4 regions of the Kocuria sp. KH4 genome follow, and region 2 is predicted to be linked to each of the others. Evidence: predicted binding sites of a transcription regulator. Region 2 holds the regulator's gene; each other region holds the start of a gene.

Region 1 (5,362 bases), on a different contig from region 2:
GCCGCCACGCGGGAGGGGTCTGGGCCGGCGTCGATGCCCGGCAGCGTCCCGAAGCCGTAGGCGGAGACCAGGGTGAACACGGCCGATCCCGTGCCGACGAGGGTGTGCGTGCGCAGCCCCGCGCTCTTGCGCCGCAGCCGCCGCTCCAGACCCACGAGCGCGGTGAGCCCGAACGCCGTCACCACCAGGGCCAGCTGGACCGGGACCTGCTCCCAGTCGACGAAGTCCATGGCCGCTCCTCCCCGCGTGGTGACTCGATTGAACACCAAGTCCGTCGCCCGCGGAACGGGCGTCCGCCGGGGCCCGGCAACGGCGACGGGCCGGGCACCCCGGAGGGGGTGCCCGGCCCGTGCCGGATGCGTGGGTCGCACGCTCGACGGGTCAGCCGTCGATCACATCATGCCGCCCATGCCGCCCATGCCGTCGTCGGCACCGGCGCCGGCGCCCGCGGGCTCCGGCTTGTCGGCCACGACGGCCTCGGTGGTGAGGAACAGCCCGGCGATGGACGCCGCGTTCTGCAGCGCCGAGCGGGTGACCTTGACCGGGTCGTTGATGCCGGCGGCCATCAGGTCCTCGTACTCGCCGGTGGCGGCGTTGAGGCCGTGGCCCAGGTCGAGGCCGCGGACCTTGTCGACGACCACGCCGGCCTCGAGGCCGGAGTTGATGGCGATCTGCTTCAGCGGGGCGTCGATGGCGACCTTGACGATGTTCGCGCCGGTGGCCTCGTCGCCGGTGAGCTGCAGCTTGTCGAACGCCTTCTGGCCGGCCTGGATCAGGGCGACGCCGCCGCCGGCGACGATGCCCTCCTCCACGGCCGCCTTCGCGTTGCGCACGGCGTCCTCGATGCGGTGCTTGCGCTCCTTGAGCTCGACCTCGGTGGCGGCACCGGCCTTGAGCACGGCCACGCCGCCGGCCAGCTTGGCCAGCCGCTCCTGCAGCTTCTCGCGGTCGTAGTCCGAGTCCGAGTTGTTGATCTCGGCGCGGATCTGGGCCACGCGGCCCTCGATCTCCTCGGCGGTGCCGGCGCCGTCGACGATGGTGGTCTCGTCCTTGGTCACGACGACCTTGCGGGCCTGGCCGAGCAGGTCCACGGTGGCGGTCTCCAGGGACAGCCCGACCTCCTCGGTGATGACCTGGCCGCCGGTGAGGATGGCGATGTCGGCCAGCTGGGCCTTGCGGCGGTCGCCGAAGCCGGGGGCCTTGACGGCCACGGACTTGATGGAGCCGCGCATCTTGTTGAGCACCAGCAGGGCCAGGGCCTCGCCCTCGACGTCCTCGGCGATGATCAGCAGCGGCTTGCCGGCCTGCATGACCTTCTCGAGCACGGGGACCAGGTCCTTGACCGCGGAGATCTTGGAGTTGACCACGAGGATGTAGGGGTCCTCGAGGACGGCCTCCTGGCGGTCGGCGTCGGTGACGAAGTAGCCGGAGAGGTAGCCCTTGTCGAAGCGCATGCCCTCGGTGAGCTCGAGGTCCAGGCCGAAGGTGTTGGACTCCTCGACCGTGATCACGCCCTCCTTGCCGACCTTCTCCATCGCCTGGGCGATGAGGCGGCCGATCTCGGCGTCGCCGGCGGAGATGGACGCGGTGGCGGCGATCTGCTCCTCGGTCTCGACCTCCTTGGCGGAGGCCAGCAGCTCCTCGGTCACCGCGGCGACGGCCTTCTCGATGCCGCGCTTGAGGCTCAGCGGGTCGGCGCCGGCGGCCACGTTGCGCAGGCCCTCCTTGACGAGCGCCTGGGCCAGCACGGTGGCGGTGGTGGTGCCGTCGCCGGCGATGTCGTCGGTCTTCTTGGCGACCTCCTTGACGAGCTCGGCGCCGATCTTCTCGTAGGGCTCCTCCAGCTCGATCTCCTTGGCGATGGACACGCCGTCGTTGGTGATCGTGGGGGCGCCCCAGGCCTTCTCGAGGACCACGTTGCGCCCGCGCGGGCCGAGGGTGACCTTGACGGCGTCGGCCAGGGTGTTCAGACCCCGCTCGAGACCGCGGCGCGCCTCTTCGTCGAAAGCAATCATCTTTGCCATGTGACTTCGTCCCTCCTGGACGGTAGACAAACGGTCGACCTCCACGGTGCCCGCGACGGACGGCGCGCACGGCGGCGGGCTCTTCCCGACGCCGCACGGCACCTCACCGTGGTGGTTGAGGTGTCACTCCTGTGCCGGTGGCTGCCCGGGCCGGGCCGGGGACCGACCCCTTAGCAGTCCGCACGACTGAGTGCTAATCGCAATCTTGGCACTCGTCCGGGGAGAGTGCAAACCCCCCTGAGCCGGTGTCGCTCAGCCCTGCCACTCCTCGCGCAGCAGGCCGTAGATCATCCGGTCGTAGTACTCGCCGCCGACCTTGCGGGCCCGGCGCAGCCGGGCCTCCTCGGTGAAGCCGAGCTTCACGGCCACCCGGCACATGCCCACGTTGCCGCTCCAGGTCTCGAGGTCGAGCCGGTGGGAGTCCGAGCGGGCGAAGAGGTGGTCGATCCACAGCCGCATGGCCTCGGTGCCGTAGCCGCCGCTCCAGTGCTCCGGGGAGTAGACGGTGATGCCCAGCGAGCGCAGCGGCAGCAGGTGCGTACCGGTCCCGGGGTCCTCGGTGGGCTTCTCCGACCAGTACCAGGACACCTGCCCGATGAACCGGCCGGTGGCGGCGTCCGCGATGACCATGGTCTCCCGCGGGTCCGGCCAGTCCTGCGCGGCCACGTGGGCGCGCAGGGTGGAGAGCCAGCGCTGGGCGCCCTCCGCGGTGAAGTTCGGGTAGAACGGCCCGTCCGTGCGCTGCCACTCGTGCTCGCCGCCGCCCTCGGGCGGCATGATCCACTGCTCGTACGCGGCGAGGTCCTCCTCGGTCCAGTCACGGAGGTGGACTCGGCTGCCTGCGATCTGCACGGTGTGCTTCCTTCCGGGGGCGTTCGGGGGCGGGGGCCCGGGTCGTGGGCGGTGCCGGTCAGGGCTGCGGGGACGAGACGGCCGGGGCAGGCGCCGTGTCCCCGGCGCCCTCGAGGAACGCGTACGCCCCCACGCCGAGGCTGAGCACGCCGGCCACGACGATCGCGATCAGCTCCCCCGAGCCCACCCGGGCGGTCCGCCGCCGGCCGCGGTGGGCGCCCTGGCGCGGGCCGTCCTCGGGGACGTCGTCGAACTCGTCGGGCGGGTACTGGCTCATCCGAGGTCCCCGCGCTGCCGGCGCAGCCGGCCCACGAGCATGGGGTCGTGCTCGAGGGCCGCGCGGCTGTCGATCAGGACGTTGAGCCGCTGGTAGTAGCGGGTCGGGGACAGCCCCAGGCGGCGCCGGATCTCCATCTCCTTGGCCCCCTGGTACTTCCACTGCAGGTTCTCGATCGCGAGGATCTCCCGGTCGGTCTCGTCGAGCCCGGAGCCGGCCGGGGGCCCGTCGGGCGGCGCGTCCGCCGCGGGTTGCTCCTCCGCCGCGGGCGGGTCCCCTGCGACGGCTTGCTCCTCGGCCGCGGGCTGGTCCTCCGCCGCGGCGCCGTCCGCGGTCACCGGGACTCGACCCTCGGCCGCAGGGAGACGGTGGTCATCTGCGCGTCCGCGCCGGCGTCCACGACGGCGCGCACCGCCGCCGCCACGGACTCGGGGCGGATGTAGCGTTCGGGCACGTACTCGTTGCCCAGGCCGGCCTGGATGTCCCGCTGCATCTGGGTGTCCACGGGCCCGGGGTGCACGGAGCTGACCACGATGCCGTCGGCCTCCACCTCCTGGCGCAGGGAGTCGGCGAGCGCGCGCAGCGCGAACTTCGACGCCGCGTAGACCGCGTCCCCGGCGCGTGCGGTGAACCCGGAGCCGGAGTTGAGGAACACCACCGTGCCGCGGGCCGCGCGCAGGGCGGGCAGCAGGAGCCGGGTCAGCTCCGCGGGGGCCACCACGTTGAGCTCGAGCTGGTCCCGCCAGTCGTCCACCGAGGCCGCCGCCACGGTGGTGCGCCCGGCGCGGGCCGCCGAGTGCACGAGGACGTCGACCCGGTCGAGGTCCGCCAGCGCGTCCGGCAGCCGCGCGAAGTCGGTGAGCTCCGCGGCGCGCACGGTGACGTGGGGCAGCTCCGCCAGCTCGGCGAGGCGGGCGGGCTCGCGCCCCAGGGCCACGACGTCGTGGTCCCGGGCCAGGTCCGCCACGCACGCGCGGCCGATGCCTCCGGTGGCCCCGGTGACGACGGCGACGGGTCGGGGATCGGTTGCGCTCATGCGCCCACTCTAACCAGTCCCCCGCCGGTCCCGCCCGCCCCGGCGGGAACCCACCGGGCAGACCGCACCGGGGCGCCGGCGGCCCCGGGCGACCGGCCTAGAGTGGTGCCCGGAGGGGACGCGGCTCCCCGCCGCACCGGCCATGGTCCCGACGCCCCGCGGCACGAGCGGCGATCCGCGCACCGGCACCCGCGCCCACCCCGTCACCGGCCCCGGCACCGACCCCGATAACGACACCGATCCCGATACCGACACCGAGGAGCACCGTGAGCGAGCCCCAGCCCCTGGACACCATCATGGCCCCCGACTGGGCCGAGGCCCTGGCCCCGGTGGAGCCGCAGATCCGGCAGATGGGCCGGTTCCTGCGCGACGAGCACGCCGACGGGCACCGCACGCTGCCGGAGGGCTCGGCGGTCTTCCGGGCCTTCCAGGACCCGTTGGAGCAGGTGCGGGTGCTGGTCGTCGGCCAGGACCCCTATCCCACCCCGGGCCACGCCATGGGCCTGTCCTTCTCCGTGCAGCCGGACGTGCGCCCCGTGCCGCGTTCCCTGCAGAACATCTACAAGGAGCTGCAGGACGACCTCGGCGTCGCCCCGCCCCGGCACGGGGACCTCTCCGCGTGGTCCCGGCAGGGCGTGATGCTCCTGAACAGGGTCCTCACCGTGCGCGCGGGCGCCCCGGCCTCCCACCGCGGCCGGGGCTGGGAGGCGGTGACGGAGCGGGCCATCCAGGTCCTCGCCGCCCGCGACCGGCCGCTCGTGGCGATCCTGTGGGGCAACGACGCCCGCAGCACCGCCAAGTGGCTGGACGGGTACCCCACGGTCGAGTCCGCGCACCCCTCCCCGCTGTCGGCCTCCCGCGGCTTCTTCGGCTCCCGGCCGTTCTCCCGCACCAACCAGCTCCTGGAGGAGCAGGGCACGGACCCCGTCGACTGGCGGCTCTGAGCCGCGGGCCCGGCTAGGGTGGAGCGCATGACGACGACGCCCGGGGCCGCTCCCGCACGCCCCCGCAAGCCGCAGCTGAACCTCACGGTGCGCCGGCGCGAGCAGCTGTCCCCGTCGATGGTCCGGGTGGTGCTGGGCGTCGACGAGCCGGAGCGCTTCCAGGACATCGCCCCGCCGGAGAAGTACGTCAAGCTCGTGTTCCTCGACCCTGCCGCCGGGCACGCGGTGG
Region 2 (5,362 bases):
TCCGGCCGGGCCCTGGAGGGCGTGGGCGAGTGCCGGTGGGCGGTCCTGGACGCGGACGGGGCGACCGTGGCCGCGGGCGCGGTGGGCACCACCGCCCGGGACGACGGGACGGTCGGGTTCCGCACGGAGGTCGAGCTGGCCCCCGGCCGGTACGAGGTGACGGTCACGGGCCGGGACGCCGAGGGCGACACCGTGCGCGACGACGGCCCCGTGGAGGTCGTTCCCGGCTGAACGGGCGGACCCGCGGAGCCGGGTCTCAGCCGGGGGCGCCGTCCCACCGGCCCAGCGCGGCGCTGAGCACGGCCAGGGCCGCCGGCCCGGCGGTGGAGCTGCGCAGCACCTCGGGCCCGAGCCGCAGCGTCCGCGCCCCGGCGCCGGCCAGGGCCTCGAGCTCCCCCGGGGCCATGCCGCCCTCGGGGCCGACGACGAGCACGATCCGCTCGGCCGCCTCCCAGGGCCGCTGCGCTCCGCCGAGCAGCCCCGCCAGGGAGTCCCGGGCCTGCTCGTGCAGCACGACCCCGGCCGTGCCCGGCCGCCCCAGCAGGGCGGCCAGCTCGCGGGTGGTGCTCAGGGGCAGCACCTCGGGCCAGTGGGCCCGGCGGGACTGCTTGGCGGCGGCCGCCACGGTGTGCACCCACTTGTCGTGGCTCTTGGTGGCGCGCTCCTGCTTCCACCGCACGATGGAGCGCTCCGCCTGCCACGGCACCACGGCGTCGACGCCGAGCTCGGTGGCCGTCTCGACGGCGAGGAGGTCGCGCTCCCCCTTGGCGAGGGCCTGGGCGAGCACCAGCCGCGGCCGGCGGACCGGGTCCGCGCCCACCTCGGCCAGGCGCACGTCCATGCTGTCCTTGCCGGCGGCGCACAGCAGGCCGGTCGCCCGCGCGCCCGCGCCGTCGACCAGCTCGAGGGACTCCCCGGCGCCGAGGCGGCGCACGGTGACGGCGTGGCGGGCCTCCGGCCCGGTGACGGTGAGCACCGCGCCCGGGCCGAGTCCCTCGAGCAGGCCGGGCTCCACCTTGAAGACGGGCAGGCTCACAGGTCGAAGCGGTCCTTGAGCCGCGAGAAGAACCCGCCGGAGCCGGCGGGGCTGTTCAGCGTGGTGCCGGTGGCCTGCTCCTCGCCGCGCAGCCGGGAGAGCTGCTCCAGCAGCTCGCGCTGCTCGTCGTCGAGCCCCGTGGGCGTCTCGACCTCGAGGTGGACGAACAGCTCGCCGCGGCCGCCGCCGCGCAGCCGCGTGGCGCCGAGGTCGTGCAGGGTGACCGTGTGGCCCGTCTGGGTGCCCGGGGCCACGGGCACGTCGCGCTCCCCGTCGAAGGTCTCGAGGGTCACGGTGGTGCCCAGGGCCGCGGAGGTCATGGGCACGCGCACCCGGGCGTGCAGGTCGTCGCCCTGCCGCTCGAACGTCGGGTCCGGGTCGACCTTGAGCTCGACGTAGAGGTCGCCGTTGGGCCCGCCGGCCGTGCCGGCCTCGCCCTGGCCGGAGAGGCGGATCCGGTTGCCGGAGGACACCCCGGCCGGGATCTTGACGGTCAGCGGGCGGCGGTCGCGCACCCGGCCCTCGCCGTAGCACTCGTGGCAGGGGTGCTTGATGACCGTGCCGAAGCCGTCGCAGGTGGCGCAGGGGGCCGCGGTGACCACGGTGCCGAGGATGGACTGCACCTGGCGCTGGACCTGGCCGGCGCCGTGGCAGACCTCGCAGGTCTCCGGGCGGGTGCCCTCCTGGCAGCAGGTGCCGTTGCAGGTGGGGCAGACCACCGCGGTGTCCACGGTGATCTTCTTCTCGGTGCCGAAGACGGCGTCCTTGAGGGACACGCGCACGTTGATCAGCGCGTCCTGCCCCTGCCGGGTGCGGGAGGCGGGCCCGCGCCGGCCCGCCCCGGAGCCGCCGGCGCCCTGGAAGAAGGTGTCGAAGATGTCTTGGAAGCCGAAGCCGGTGCCCGGGAACCCGCCGCCGAAGCCGGTGTCGGTGCCGTTCTCGTTGCCGGTGGCGTCGTAGACGCGCCGCTTCTCGGGGTCGGCGAGGACGTCGTTGGCGTGGGAGACGCGCTTGAACTCCTCCGCGGCCTCCGGGCTGGGGTTGACGTCCGGGTGCAGCCTGCGGGCCTTCTTCCGGTAGGCCTTCTTGATCTCTTCCTGGCTGGCGTCGCGGGACACACCCAGGGTCTCGTAGTGATTGCTCACCGTGGTCCGTTCTGTCGAGAGGTTCGGTGGGAGTTCTGGTGCCGAGCCCCGGCATCCGGGGCCCGGCGGGGGCTCAACCCCCCAGGATACGGGAGAGGTAGCGGGCGACCGCGCGCACGGCCGCCATCGTGGACGGGTAGTCCATGCGCATGGGGCCCACGACCCCGACCTTGGACTGGGGCCCGTAGCCGGTGGCGACGACCGCCGCCTCGGACAGGGGTCCCGCGGCGTTCTCCGCCCCGATCCGCACGGCCACGCCGCGGGCGTCCTGCTCCATCTCGGAGAGCAGCCGGAGCATGACGACCTGCTCCTCGAGCGCCTCCAGGACGGGGCCGATGCTCAGGTGGAAGTCCCCGGTGGCGCGGGCGAGGTTGGCGGTGCCGGCCATGACCATGCGGTGCTCGGCCCCGCCGGCGGCCAGGGACCCGACGACCTCGACCACCGTCTCGGCGGCCGGGCGCAGCCGCGGGGCGATGTCGGCGGTCATCGCCACGAGCGCCGCGGACACCGCGGCCAGGGAGCGGCCCACGGCCGCGGCCAGCACCCGGGCGCGCAGCTCGAGCAGCTGCGCCTCCTCCAGGGGGGCGGGCAGCACGGCCACGCGCTGGGCGACCCGCCCGTTGGTGGGGATGAGCACCACGAGCACGCGGCCCGCGCCGAGGTCGACGACCTCCACGTGGCGCACCGTCACCCCCGACGCGTGCGGGTACTGCACGACCGCCACCTGGTGGGTGAGCTGGGCGAGCAGGCGCACGGTGCGCTCCATGACGTCGTCGATGTCCGCCGCGTCGTCGAGCAGGCTCTGGATGGCCCGGCGCTCCGGGCCGGAGAGCGGCTTGACGGCCGCGATCTGGTCCACGAACGTCCGGTAGCCCTTGTCGGTGGGGATCCGGCCCGAGCTCGTGTGGGGGGCCGTGATCAAGCCCTCCTCCTCGAGCGCGGCCATGTCGTTGCGCACGGTGGCGGAGGAGACACCGAGCCGGTGGCGCTCCACGAGGGCCTTGGAGCCCACGGGCTCCTGGAAGTGCACGTAGTCCTCCACGATGGCCTGCAGGATCTGCAGTCGTCTCGGATGGTTCACGTCGCTCCTCCCCGTCGTCTCCCCGGCACCCGGGCCGCCTGGCACTCGGGTGGCCACAGTGCCAGCGCGATCCAGTGTAGCCCCCGTGTCCGACCACCCGGTTCCGCCCGCCCGGTTTGGTACGCTTCCGGCTGATCCGCGCCGGAGGGGCGGGACCGCGACCGGGAGGACGAGCATGAGCGACTACGGCTGGGGGCCGCGCAGCCTCGACGACGCGGGCCTGTCGCGGCGCAGGCCGGCCTCCGCGGAGGTGCCGGTCGCCCCCGGGCTGCTCCTGGAGGACGTGACCACCGGCTGGGTCGGGGCGGTCGTGTCCCTGGAGACGATCGGCGGGATGCGGGTCATGGGCCTGGAGGACCGCCGCGGCCGGGTCAAGGCGTTCCCGCTCGGACCCGGCTTCCTGCTGGAGGGGGAGCCCGTCGTCGTGGTGGAGCCCCGCCGGGCCCCGGCGGCGAAGCGGCCCGGGCGCACCCGCTCCGGCTCCGTGGCCGTGGAGGGGCTGCGGGCCAGCACCGCCAAGGCCTCCCGCGTCTGGGTCGAGGGCTACCACGACGCCGAGCTCGTGGCCAAGGTCTGGGGGCACGACCTGGCCGTCGAGGGCATCGTCGTGGAGCCGCTGCACGGCGTCGACGACCTGCCGGCGGTGGTGCAGGACTTCGCCCCGGGCCCCGGCCGGCGGCTGGGCGTCCTCGTGGACCACCTCGTGCCCGGCTCCAAGGAGTCGCGGATCGCCGAGCGGACCATGCGCCTGCCCGGGGCGGCCGGCAACGTGCTGGTGCTGGGCCACCCGTACGTGGACATCTGGCAGGCGGTCCGGCCCCGGGTGCTCGGCGTCGAGGCCTGGCCCGTGGTCCCCCGGGGCACCGACTGGAAGACCGGCACCGCCGCGGCCCTCGGCTGGCCGCACCGCACGCCCGGCGACCTCGGCCGGGCGTGGCAGCACATCCTCTCCCGAGTCGACAGCTACGCCGACCTCGAGCCCGCCCTCCTCGGGCGGGTCGAGGAGCTCATCGACTTCCTCACCGCCCCGGGGGCCTGAGCCCGGCCCGGCGCGACCGACATCACGTCACACGAGCACACGTGCGCGGGGCGCCCCCGTGCAACGAGCGAACCGGCCGGTAGAATCGAGCCACGCCATCCGCCGACCGCGCCGCGGTCCCACCGCCGAAGGACTTCCGTGCCCGTGCAGACCGACTCCCGATCGAGCCACGAGAACGCCGAGGCCCCGTTCGAGGGCCTCTCCCCCGTGGCACAGCCGCTCACCGTCGCCGAGGACCACCAGTGGGCGACCCTGGCGCACTTCGCCGGGGTGGTCGGCTTCGTGCCCTCGTTCCTCATCCACCGCGTCTTCCGCGGCCGTGGGCGGTTCACCGAGCAGGAGGCGCGGGAGGCGATGAACTTCACGCTGCTGCCCACGCTCGTGGTGGTCGCCGGCGTGCTGCTCGCGCCCGTCCCGTTCGTCGGCTGGTTCTTCGCGCTCGCCGCGGCCGCCGCGTGGCTGCTGCTGGCCGTCGGCTCGCTGGCCGGCGGCATCCGGGTCAACCACGGGGAGCCGCACCTCTACCGGTTCAACACCCGCCTGTACGACCGCCTCGCCGAGAAGCTGCGCGAGCGGTCGCGGGAGCGCGCCGTCCGCCGCTGAGGCCCGCGCCGCCGGGCCCGGCGGTCCCGTCCCGGCCCGTCAGCCGAGCAGGCGCCGCACCACGGCGTCGCCGAGGAGCCGGCCCCGCAGGGTGAGCACCAGCGTCCCGCGCAGCGCCGGCCCGGGCTCCACGAGCTCGTCGGCGATCAGCCCGGCCACCGCGGCGCGCCCGCCGTCGTCCAGGGCCGCCACGGGCAGGCCGTCCCGGATCCGCGCCTCGAGCATCACACGCTCGAGGTGGCGGGTGCCCGCGTCGAGGATCTCCCGCCCGGCCGCGGGGGACTCCCCGGCCCGCACCCGGTTCGTGTAGGGCACCGGGTGCTTGAGGTTCCACCAGCGCGTCCCGCCCACGTGCGAGTGCGCACCGGGGCCGATCCCCCACCAGTCCTGGTTGTGCCAGTACGCGAGGTTGTGCCGGCTGCGGTGGGCGCGGGCGTCGGCGCCGCGGGCGGGCCGGG
Region 3 (5,362 bases), on a different contig from region 2:
GCCGCGGTAGCGCGACAGGTCCTCCCCGCCGAGCGGGATCTGGTGCAGCACCGAGACCGCGTTGTAGAGGTCCGTGAGCCGGTTGACCCGCGGCAGTCCGGCCGAGGCCCGGCGCAGCAGGGCCTCCAGGCTGTTGCGGGTGCGCTGCGGCTTCGCCCCGAACGCCCGGTAGGCCTCCCGCCACGCGGCCACGTGCGGCAGCTGCTCCACCGGCCGGTCGCCCAGCGCCCGGCGGGCGGCGGCCTCGGCCTCCTGCAGCAGCGTCTCACCGGCCTCGTCGCTCGGACCCGGCACGAGCCCGTCGACGGCCAGCAGCGCGGCGCGGTAGTCCAGTCGCAGCGCGAACACCTCGTCCTCGACCCGGGCCTCGTCGAGCAGCCGGTCCAGCGTGCTCAGGTCAGTCATGGGAACCCTCCTGGTGGTGTGCCGAGCCCACGCCCGGTTCGAAGACGGTCAGGGAGAAGTGCGCCGGCTCGGCGCCGGAATTGGCGTAGGCGTGGGCCACGTCGCCGGGAAAGGCGAGCGCGTCACCGGCGTCGAGGGTTTCGCACCGGTCGGCGACCTCGACGGTGAGCGTGCCCTGCTGGACCTGCAGGAGCTCCCTGGTGCCCGGGGCGTGGGCCTCGCTGGCGTGCCGGTCGCCGGGACCCAGGGTCCAGTCCCACAGCTCCACCACGTCCGGGGGCGCGGTGCCGGCCACCAGGACCCCCCGCCCGCCGGAGTCCCCGGTCCACAGGACCGCGCCGTCCCCGTGCCGGGTGACCTTGACGGGCCTGGGCTGCGGCGGCTCGACCAGCGCCGGCAGCCCGATGCCCAGGGCGTCGCTGATCCGCAGCAGGGTGCCCACGCTGGGGTTGGCCGCGCCCTGCTCCACGTTGACCACCATCCGGCGGCTGACCCCGGCGGCCTCGGCCAGCTGGTCCAGGGTCCAGTGCCGGTGCTGCCGCTCCTGTCTCACGCGGGTGCCAATGGCCGTCGCCAAGCTTGTCGTGCTGTCATCCATGAGTGCATCATAGTGCACTGACAGTGCATTCTATAAACCGGCGTCGCCGATCGGGCACTGTCCCGGCCCGTCCGCTCTGCTATAGCTGGAACCCCGGGGCGAGATGCGGCCCGGGCTCCAGGACGAGCAGAGGCAGGTGCGTCATCACCGTCACCATCCCCCCGGCCGGCGGCGTCAGCCCGGACCCGCGGGCGACGCCCGTCCCGGCGGCCCACCCGCGCCCGCGATGAGTCCGCCGGACACCCACGGGGACCGGCGCCGCCCCCTCCGGGTCGCGCTGAGCCTGCTGCTGCTGGGTTCCCTCGGGGGCGCCCTGGTGCTCCTCGGGCCGAGCCTGCTCGGCGGTCCGCGCGTAGGCGAGGGCTGGCCGCGCTGGGGCCCCGAGTGCACGGTCGAGACCGCCGACGGGCCGGTGGAGCTCACCCGCGAGGAGGCCCAGCGGGCCACCACGGCGGTGGCGCTCGCCGCCCGCGGACAGGCGGCGGACACCGCCGGGCTCGACCGGGCGGTGCTGCAGCGGCTCTCCGAGGGGCCGCCCGGGGACGCCGGGGCGAGCCTGGCCTGCCGGGGGTCGGCCGCCGGTGACCTGCCGGAGCAGCAGCTGACCGGGACCGGGCTGACCCCGCGCGCCGAGCGGATGCGCGCGGCGATGACGGAGGTGTTCGGTGAGCAGAGCCTGGGCGGGTTCGCCCCGGGCGGCGTCGGCCAGGGGCACGGCGAGGAGTCGACGCACTACGACGGCCGCGCCGTCGACGTGTTCTTCCGCCCCGTGACCGAGCAGAACCGGCGGCAGGGGTGGGTGCTGGCCCACTGGCTGGTCGCCCACGCCGAGGACCTGGACGTGCAGTACGTCATCTTCGACGACCGGTTCTGGAGCGCCCACAGCGGCCGCGGGCGGTGGCAGGACTACGACGCACCCGAGCCCGCCGACGAGATCCTGCGCCACCTCGACCACGTGCACGTGGACGTGCTGCGCGGCGGCGCCGGCTGAGGATCCTCCGCCGCGGACGGCCGGCCCCGGGGCGTCGTGGGCCGCGGCCGGGCGTGCAGGTCGGGGCCGCCGGTGAGAGGCTGGAGCGCATGACGACGACCCACCGCTACGACGTGGAGATCCTGCACCTGCTCGTCTCCCCCGGCCACGCCTACTTCGGCCGGGCCCGGGACGGCGCCGCGGACGTGCCGACGACGGACGCGGACCGCGCCGAGCTGGTGGCCGGCAAGGGCATCGTCGGCGACCGGTTCTTCGGCAAGGCCGCGCACATGGACGCGGCCGTCACCCTGCTCGCCGTCGAGGCCCTCGAGGCCATCGCCGCCGACCTCGGCGTCGAGCCCTTCGACCCCCTGCTCGCGCGGCGCAACGTGGTCCTGCGCGGCGCCGAGCTGGCCCCGCTGCTGGGCCGGGAGTTCGCCCTGGAGTCGCACGGCGAGCTCGTGCGGCTGCGGGCCGGGCGGCCCGCTCACCCCTGCGCGTGGATGGACCGGATGCTCGCCCCCGGGGCGCACGCCGCGATGCGCGGGCGGGGAGGCCTGCGCTGCCGGCCGCTCACGGACGGGGTCCTGCACCGGGGGGCGGCCGTGCTGCACAGTCCCGTGCCCCTGGCCCCGGAGCGGGCCGGGGCCGCGGTCCGGCTGCGCCCGTCCCGGCTGCCCTGACCGCGGCCCCCTCGAGGCCCCGGTCGTGCGGGACGCGGCGCGCTCCCGCCGCGGCGCCGGCCGCGAGCGCTCGTTCCCGGCCCCTCGCGGGGCGGGGGCCCGGCCGGCTCACCGGTCGCGGAGCGCGGGCGAGGTGCTGCCGGCGCCCGGCGCCGGATCGCGTCCGGGCGCGCCGCGCCGGCGCGGGAGTCCCTGCACGACGAGGTAGCCGCCGGCCGCGATGAGCGCCAGCGGCCACAGGGAGGACACCACGGACAGCAGCGCGGTGGCCTCCAGCGCGATCAGCGCCGCGAGGACGGCCAGGGCCGCGGCGGGGAGCCACGCCCACCGGGTGCGGGCCGCGCCCGTGGGCAGCACGGCCACGAGCGCGAACGTCGCGGCCAGCCCCACCAGGAACAGCACCCCGCCGGCCTGCTCCTGCCGGGCGGCGGCGGTGAGCAGGGCCTGCAGCGCCAGGGTGATCAGCACACCGGCCGGGACGACGGCCCACCACCGGTCGTGGTGGCGCAGGTAGACCGCGATGAACCCGGCGCCGCCGCCGCCGAGGAACAGGACTCCACCCCACTGCTGGCTGCCGGGCACGCCGGCCGCGTCGAACAGCACGAGCACGCCGAGGCCGAGGAGCGTGCCTGCGGGGATCGCCGCCCACCACATCGCCCGGTCCGTGGCGTCCAGGACGCCGAACGCGATGCCGGCCACGAGGAACAGCAGCCCCCACAGCACCCCCACGGCCCCCATGAGTCCGGTCACCTCCAGGAGCAGCAGCACTCCTGCGGCGAGCAGCAGGGTCCCCAGCACGATCGTCGCGGTCCTCCGTGGCACGGCCACCACCCCCGGGACCCAGGGTAGGCCGCCGGCACGGGGGCCCGCCCCGCCGGTGGCGTCACGATCCGGACATGTCCGCCCCGGCTCTTACCGCACCGGCGCCGGGTGCCTACGGTGGAAATGCCCACGTGCAGCGCACGGCCCCGGGGATCCGGGCGCCGGCACCCGGGGCGCCGGAGCACCGACCAGGGGGCCGGTGCCGGTCGGTTCACGATGAGGAGTCTGGTCATGGCTGGATTGATGCGCAGGGAGGCCTTCGACGTGCTCGAGCCCCTCCGTCGTCTGATGGAGGGCGACCTGGAGAGCACGTGGCCGCGCGTGGAGGAGTTCCAGGACGGCAGCACCATGGTGATCCGGGCCGAGCTGCCCGGGATCGACCCGGACAAGGACGTCGAGCTCACGGTCGTCAACGACACCCTGCACCTGCGGGCCACCCGGCAGGAGAGGACCGAGCACAAGGACAAGGGCAGCTACCGCTCCGAGTTCCACTACGGCTCCTTCTCCCGCGCCCTGCCCCTGCCCAAGGGCTGCCGCGAGGAGGACATCACCGCCGCCTACACCGACGGGGTGCTCGAGGTCCGGGCCCCGATGCGCGAGCCCGGGGAGCAGACCAGCAGGAAGATCCCGGTGACCCGCCGGGAGTCCGGATCCGTCTAGGGCCACCGCACGCGGCGGCGGATCCGCCGGGGTGCGGTCCGCCGCCCGACCACGATCCGCCGCACCGCCCCGGGCCCGGCACGCCGGGGTCGGGATGATCCACCGGCACGACCCCGGCACCGCCGGACCCGCACCGAAGGAGCGTCATGAGCGACACCCCGATCGAGACCCCCACCGGCGAGCGCATCATCGTGGGCGTCGACGGTTCCGACCACTCCAAGGAGGCGCTGCGGGAGGCCGCCCGGCTGGCGCAGGCCCTCGACGCCCCCGTGGAGGTGATCGCGTGCTGGCAAGACCCGGCCATGTACGCCACGTCCTACGGATACGTCCCCGAGCTCGATCCCGAGACGTTCCAGGCCGACGCCCGGCACATGCTTCAGGAGACGCTCCGGGAGGTGTTCGGGGAGACCCGCCCCGCCCGGCTGAGCACCCGGCTGCTGCGCGGGCGAGCGGCCGAGCTGCTCGTCGAGGAGAGCAGGACCGCCCGGATGCTGGTGGTCGGGCCCCGCGGCGTCGGCGGGGTCCTCGGCATGATCCTCGGCTCGGTCAGCTCCGCACTGGTCTCCCACGCGCACTGCCCGGTCCTGGTCGTACGCCGGTAGGCCACGGGCCCGCACCCGGCGGTCGGGCCGGTGGGGCCTCCCGGTCGCGCTCGGCCCCCGGGCCCCGGGGTGGCCTGTTCGTGGCGGACCTGGTCCTGGCCGGGTGGGAGCTCCGCGAGCTGGTGCGGGATCCCGGCGGCGACCTCGTCACCGCGCCCCTGCTCCCGGAGGCGGGCACACCGGCCGGCGAGGGGACCCGCCGCCGGTGGAGCGCGGCGCTGCCCGCTCTCCTGGTCCCCGTGGCCTGTCCCGTCCTGGCGGTCGTCGGCTGGATGCTGGCCCGAGGCGTTCCCCGTCGCCGCGGGCGGTCAGGCCGGCGGCCACGGGGCGGCGGGTCCGTGCTCCGGGCTCCCCCGGTGGACGCGGGCGGCCATGGTCAGCACGGTGACGAGCTGGAGCGCGATGACCGCTGAGGCCCAGCCGCCCTCGGCGACGACCAGGTGGACGGCCGCGGGAACGACCAGCAGCGGTGGAAGGGCGCGGAGCACCAGCAGCCGTCCCCGCTCGCCCGGGATCTCGGGGACGTCCTCGACGGCCGCGGACGCCCGCCCGGCGCGGGCGGGGAACCCCTCCGCGGCGACGAGGCCGAGCCGGCGGCGCCGCGCGTGGTGGAGCATGCCGG
Region 4 (5,362 bases), on a different contig from region 2:
GTGCGCGCCAACGCCCGCACCTACGTGCAGCTCTCCGCCGAGCACCGCGAGCTCAACGCCTGAGCCCGGCCGGTCACTGGGCCGCGAGGGTGCGAGCGTAGTCCAGGTAGGCGTCGTGGTCGAAGCCGGGCAGCAGGCACGACTGCACCACGTAGCCCTGCAGCACGGAGAGGATGGCCTGGGCGAACATCGCGACCCACTCGCGGGAGCGCTCCGGGTCCAGGCCGAGCTCCTCGGCGGCCCACCGGCCGTAGCGCTCCTCGACCCGCGCGCGCACCCGTGCGAGGTGCTCCCCGGCCACCGCCGCCAGGGCCGGCTCGCTCACGGCCTCGCCCCACGTGATGAGCAGCAGCCGCGTGGCGTCCGGGTCCGCGGCGAGCCGCTCCAGCAGCTCGGCCACCCATCCGGCCGGGTCCGCGCCGGGGTCCTCCGGCGCCGGGCGCCCGGCCGCCGCGGCCCGTGACGGGCCCGCGGCCGGCGGCGCGCCCTCGTCCACGGTCGGCGGCGCGTCCTCGTCGACGGCGAGGACGCGGTCCAGGGCCGCCCGCGCGGACGCGACCACGAGCTCGTGCTTGGACGGGAAGTGGTTGTACAGCGCCCCGGCGGAGAGCCCCGTCGCCGCGATGATCCGGTGCATCGACGCCCCGCCGAAGCCGTGCTCCAGGAAGCAGCGGCTGGCCGCCGCCACGATCTCGCGGCGGCGCTCGTCCTTGTACTGCTGGCTGACCCGAGGCACGCCGCCAGTCTAGGCGACGAACGGTCGTTCGCTTCGGGACCCGGGGGCCTCGGCCCGCCCGGCCGGGGCGTGGCAGAATGCGCCCATGCCTGCCGCGACCCTCCCGCCCTTCGTCGACGCCGCCCTCGACGCCGCCCACCTGGACGCCCCGCTCACGGCGACGGGCCGCACGCTCGGCTGGGGCGTGGTCAGCACGGCCGACATCGCCGAGAAGGTGGTCCCGGACATCGCCGCCCTCCCGGACGCCCGGCTCGTCGCCGTGAGCTCCCGCGACCAGCACCGCGCCGAGGACTTCGCCCGCCGGCACGGGGTGGAGCGGGCGTACGGGAACACCGCGGCCGGCACGGGCCTGGAGCGCCTCGCGGCCGACCCGGACGTGGAGGTGGTCTACGTGGCCACGCCCCACGGCTACCACCACCGGGACGTGTCCGCGCTGCTGCGCGCAGGCAAGCACGTGGTGTGCGAGAAGGCCCTGGCGATGACCGCCGCGGAGGTCCGCGACCTCCTGGAGCTGGCGCGCGCGCACGGGGTGTTCCTCATGGAGGCCGTCTGGACCCGGATGACCCCCGGCTTCCGCACGGCGATGCGCTGGATCCGGGCGGGGCGGCTGGGCCGGGTGCGCTCGGTCGAGGCCTCGATCGGCACCCACCGCCCGGTGGACCCCGGCCACCGGCTCTTCCGCAACGCCGACGGCGGCGGGGTGCTCCTGGACATGATGGTCTATCCGCTGACCTGGACCGGGGCCGTGCTGGGCGCCCCGCAGCGCTGGACGGCCCAGGCCGAGCTCGGCGCCACGGCCGTGGACCTGGACACCGCCCTGACCCTGGACTTCGGGCACGGCCGGGGCCACGTGAGCGGCACCCTCTCCAGCACCGTGCCGCACCAGGTCACCGTGAGCGGCACGCACGGCTGGCTGCGCGTGGACGGGCGGATCAACTGCCCCACCACCCTGGTGCTGCAGAGCGCCGACGGCGCGCGCCGGGGCGCCGCCCCGGTCGTGGAGCAGGTGGCGGTGACCGGCGCCGGGTACGTCTACGAGATGCGCGAGGCCACCCGGTGCATCCAGCAGGGGCTGCCGGAGTCGCCCGTGATGCCCTGGGCCGACTCCCTGGAGCTGGTCGAGCTCTTCGACCGGGTCCGTGAGCGGATCGGGGTGGAGTACCCCAACGACCGCCGCTGAGGGTCGCGCCGGCGCCGCCGGCGTCCGGGTTCGCCCTCGGCGATCGAGCGTCGCAGCCGTTGAACCCCGCCCCGCGGCGGGGCTATCATCGATCCTGGTTGAGCCGGTATGACTCAACTAAATGTCAAAGGCACTGCTCATGTAGTTGAGGAGATGATGGACGTGGCCACGATGTTCACGCCGTTCAACGATTTCGACCGCCTCGCCGCCTCGCTGTTCGCCCGCCAGGGCCTGCGCGAGATGCCCATGGACCTCTACCGGGACGGCGACCGCTACATTCTGCGGGCCGATCTGCCGGGCATCGACCCGGAGAGCGTCGACGTCGACGTGGACGGCCAGCTGCTGACCATCCGGGCCGAGCGGAAGCTGCCCGAGGTCCGGGACGTCCAGTGGATCACCCGGGAGCGGCAGAGCTCCTCGTTCGTGCGCCAGCTCAACCTCGGCCAGGGCATTGACATCCAGGGCATCGCCGCGAGCTACGACAACGGCGTGCTCACGGTGACCATCCCGGTCTCCGCGCAGGCCAAGCCGCGCAAGATCCAGGTGGTCTCCGGCCAGGGCGAGCAGCAGGCCCTGGGCGAGGGCACGGAGGGCGACCGCGTGATCGGCGAGGGCGAGCTCGTCAACGGCACCCGCTCGACCCAGCCCACCGAGGGCTGATCTCGGCGGTCCCGGCGCGCGGGCGCCCGGGCACCGCCGCGGCCGCGGGCCCGTTCCTCCCGGGGAGCGGGCCTGCGGCCGTGTCCGGCGGCGTCCACGGGCGGGCGCCGGTCACCGGGGCGGGCGCGGGCTCGGGTATCTTGGCACCAGGACACACCGACCCGCATCCGTCGACACACATGGGAGACAGCCCGCACATGGCAAAGATCATCTACACCCGCACCGACGAGGCGCCCCTGCTCGCCACCTACTCCCTCAAGCCCGTCATCGAGGCCTACGCCTCGACCGCCGGCGTCGAGGTCGAGACCCGGGACATCTCCCTGGCCGGGCGCATCCTCGCGGCCTTCAGCGACCGGCTGCCCCAGGAGCAGCGGGTCGACGACGCCCTCGCCGAGCTGGGCGACCTGGCGAAGACGCCCGAGGCCAACATCATCAAGCTCCCCAACATCTCCGCCTCCGTGCCGCAGCTCAAGGCCGCGGTGCGGGAGCTGCAGGAGCAGGGCTTCGCGCTGCCGGACTACCCGGACGAGCCGGAGACCGACGAGCAGAAGGACGCCCGGGCCCGCTACGACAAGATCAAGGGCTCCGCCGTGAACCCGGTCCTGCGCGAGGGCAACTCCGACCGGCGCGCCCCCGCCTCGGTGAAGAGCTACGCCCGCAAGAACCCGCACCGGATGGGCGAGTGGTCCGCGGACTCCCGGACCAACGTGGCCACCATGGCCGCCGACGACTTCCGCGCCAACGAGAAGTCCGTGGTCGTCGACTCCGACGACACGCTCCGGATCCGCCTGGTGGGCGAGGACGGCAGCACCACGGTGCTCAAGGAGTCTGTGCCCGTCCTCGCCGGCGAGGTCGTCGACGCCACCGTGATGCGCGCCGCCGCCCTGGACGCCTTCCTCGCGGAGCAGGTCCAGCGGGCCAAGCAGGAGGGCGTGCTGTTCTCCGTGCACCTCAAGGCCACCATGATGAAGGTCTCCGACCCCATCATCTTCGGCCACGTGATCAAGGCGTTCTTCCCGGAGGTCTTCTCCGCCTACGGCGCCCAGCTGGAGGAGGCCGGCCTGTCCCCGAACAACGGGCTCGCCGCGATCCTCAACGGCCTCGACGCCCTCCCCGCCGACGTCCGCGAGGACGTGCGGACCGCGCTCGACAAGGGCCTCGCCGAGGGCCCGGAGCTGGCCATGGTGAACTCCGACAAGGGCATCACCAACCTGCACGTGCCCTCGGACATCATCGTGGACGCCTCGATGCCGGCCATGATCCGCTCCTCCGGGCACATGTGGGGCCCGGACGGCGAGGAGGCCGACACCCTGGCCGTGCTGCCGGACAGCTCCTACGCCGGGATCTACCAGGTCGTGATCGACGACTGCCGCGCCCACGGCGCCTTCGACCCGCGCACCATGGGCTCCGTCCCGAATGTAGGGCTCATGGCGATGAAGGCCGAGGAGTACGGCTCCCACGACAAGACGTTCGAGATCCCCGCGAAGGGCACCGTCCAGCTCGTCGACTCCTCCGGCGCCGTCCTGCTCGAGCACGAGGTCTTCCCCGGCGACATCTGGCGCGCCTGCCAGACCAAGGACGTCGCGATCCGGGACTGGGTCAAGCTGGCGGTGACCCGCGCCCGGGCCTCCGCGACGCCGGCCGTGTTCTGGCTGGACCGCACCCGCGCCCACGACACCAACCTCGTCGCCAAGGTCGAGCAGTACCTCGCGGAGCACGACACCGAGGGCCTGCAGATCGAGATCATGTCCCCCGTGGAGGCCACCGCCTTCTCCATCGAGCGGATCCGCCGCGGCGAGGACACCATCTCCGTCACCGGCAACGTGCTGCGCGACTACCTGACCGACCTGTTCCCCATCCTGGAGCTGGGCACCTCCGCGAAGATGCTCTCCGTGGTCCCGCTCATCAACGGCGGCGGCCTCTTCGAGACCGGCGCCGGCGGGTCCGCCCCCAAGCACGTCCAGCAGCTGGTCGAGGAGAACCACCTGCGCTGGGACAGCCTGGGCGAGTTCCTCGCCCTGGCCGCGAGCCTGGAGCACCTGGCCACCACGGCGGACAACGCCCGGGCCCGGATCCTCGGCGCGTGCCTGGACCGCGCCACCGGCACCTTCCTCGAGGAGAACAAGTCCCCGAGCCGGAAGGTCGGGGAGATCGACAACCGCGGCAGCCACTTCTACCTGGCCCTGTACTGGGCCCAGGAGCTGGCCGGCCAGGACGAGGACGCCGAGCTGGCCCAGGCCTTCACGTCCGTGGCGGAGCAGCTGGCCGCCCACGAGGACGCGATCAACGAGGAGCTGCTCTCCGTGCAGGGCCGCCCGGCGGACATCGGGGGGTACTACCGCCCGGACGACGCCAAGACGTCCGCGGTGATGCGCCCCTCCGAGACCCTCAACCGGGTGCTCGCCTCGCTGTCCGTGTGAGCCGGTCCCGCGCCGGACGCCCCCGGGCGGCCGGCGGGCACGGCAACGGCCGCACCCCTGAGGGGTGCGGCCGTTGCCGTGCCCGGCGCCGCCGCGCCGGGCGGCGGATCAGTGGAAGAAGTGCCGCGCCCCGGTGAAGTACATGGTCACGCCGGCGGCCTCGGCCGCGGCCACGACCTCCTCGTCCCGGATCGACCCGCCGGGCTGGACGACGGCGCGCACGCCGGCGTCGAGCAGCACCTGCAGCCCGTCCGCGAAGGGGAAGAACGCGTCCGACGCCGCCACGGACCCGTGCGCGCGCTCCGCGCCGTCCTCGCCGAGGCTGTTCGCGCGCTCGACGGAGAGTTTGCAGGAGTCCACCCGGTT

The links. Region 2 encodes HrcA, which represses chaperone genes, less so after heat shock. Its sites were predicted from a motif close to TTNGCACTCGNNNNNNNCGAGTGCNAA; they were not measured.
Region 1: the regulator HrcA is predicted to act here: its motif matches at 2,230-2,256, upstream of groL (chaperonin GroEL).
Region 3: the regulator HrcA is predicted to act here: its motif matches at 3,640-3,666, upstream of ACWCOM_RS16635 (Hsp20/alpha crystallin family protein).
Region 4: the regulator HrcA is predicted to act here: its motif matches at 1,946-1,972, upstream of ACWCOM_RS09590 (Hsp20/alpha crystallin family protein).

The regions. Positions count from the first base shown of each region.
Region 1 is NZ_JBSJYX010000010.1:35,929-41,290, reverse strand. It holds gene ACWCOM_RS09290 (MgtC/SapB family protein) at 1-230, opposite strand, end outside; gene groL (chaperonin GroEL) at 393-2,024, opposite strand; gene ACWCOM_RS09280 (GNAT family N-acetyltransferase) at 2,277-2,876, opposite strand; gene ACWCOM_RS09275 (hypothetical protein) at 2,935-3,153, opposite strand; gene ACWCOM_RS09270 (DUF3263 domain-containing protein) at 3,150-3,491, opposite strand; gene ACWCOM_RS09265 (SDR family oxidoreductase) at 3,488-4,189, opposite strand; gene ACWCOM_RS09260 (uracil-DNA glycosylase) at 4,456-5,133, shown strand; gene ACWCOM_RS09255 (siderophore-interacting protein) at 5,161-5,362, shown strand, end outside.
Region 2 is NZ_JBSJYX010000017.1:61,945-67,306, reverse strand. It holds gene ACWCOM_RS12825 (GerMN domain-containing protein) at 1-231, shown strand, start outside; gene ACWCOM_RS12820 (16S rRNA (uracil(1498)-N(3))-methyltransferase) at 257-1,036, opposite strand; gene dnaJ (molecular chaperone DnaJ) at 1,033-2,181, opposite strand; gene hrcA (heat-inducible transcriptional repressor HrcA) at 2,255-3,262, opposite strand; gene ACWCOM_RS12805 (DUF3097 domain-containing protein) at 3,438-4,301, shown strand; gene ACWCOM_RS12800 (DUF4870 domain-containing protein) at 4,440-4,904, shown strand; gene hemW (radical SAM family heme chaperone HemW) at 4,944-5,362, opposite strand, start outside.
Region 3 is NZ_JBSJYX010000029.1:278-5,639, reverse strand. It holds gene ACWCOM_RS16660 (B3/B4 domain-containing protein) at 1-405, opposite strand, end outside; gene ACWCOM_RS16655 (helix-turn-helix domain-containing protein) at 398-1,003, opposite strand; gene ACWCOM_RS16650 (hypothetical protein) at 1,230-1,994, shown strand; gene ACWCOM_RS16645 (MOSC domain-containing protein) at 2,084-2,656, shown strand; gene ACWCOM_RS16640 (hypothetical protein) at 2,765-3,478, opposite strand; gene ACWCOM_RS16635 (Hsp20/alpha crystallin family protein) at 3,710-4,138, shown strand; gene ACWCOM_RS16630 (universal stress protein) at 4,285-4,740, shown strand; gene ACWCOM_RS16625 (hypothetical protein) at 5,049-5,362, opposite strand, start outside.
Region 4 is NZ_JBSJYX010000010.1:109,287-114,648, reverse strand. It holds gene ACWCOM_RS09605 (gamma carbonic anhydrase family protein) at 1-63, shown strand, start outside; gene ACWCOM_RS09600 (TetR/AcrR family transcriptional regulator) at 74-736, opposite strand; gene ACWCOM_RS09595 (Gfo/Idh/MocA family protein) at 822-1,916, shown strand; gene ACWCOM_RS09590 (Hsp20/alpha crystallin family protein) at 2,073-2,576, shown strand; gene ACWCOM_RS09585 (NADP-dependent isocitrate dehydrogenase) at 2,774-4,996, shown strand; gene purH (bifunctional phosphoribosylaminoimidazolecarboxamide formyltransferase/IMP cyclohydrolase) at 5,105-5,362, opposite strand, start outside.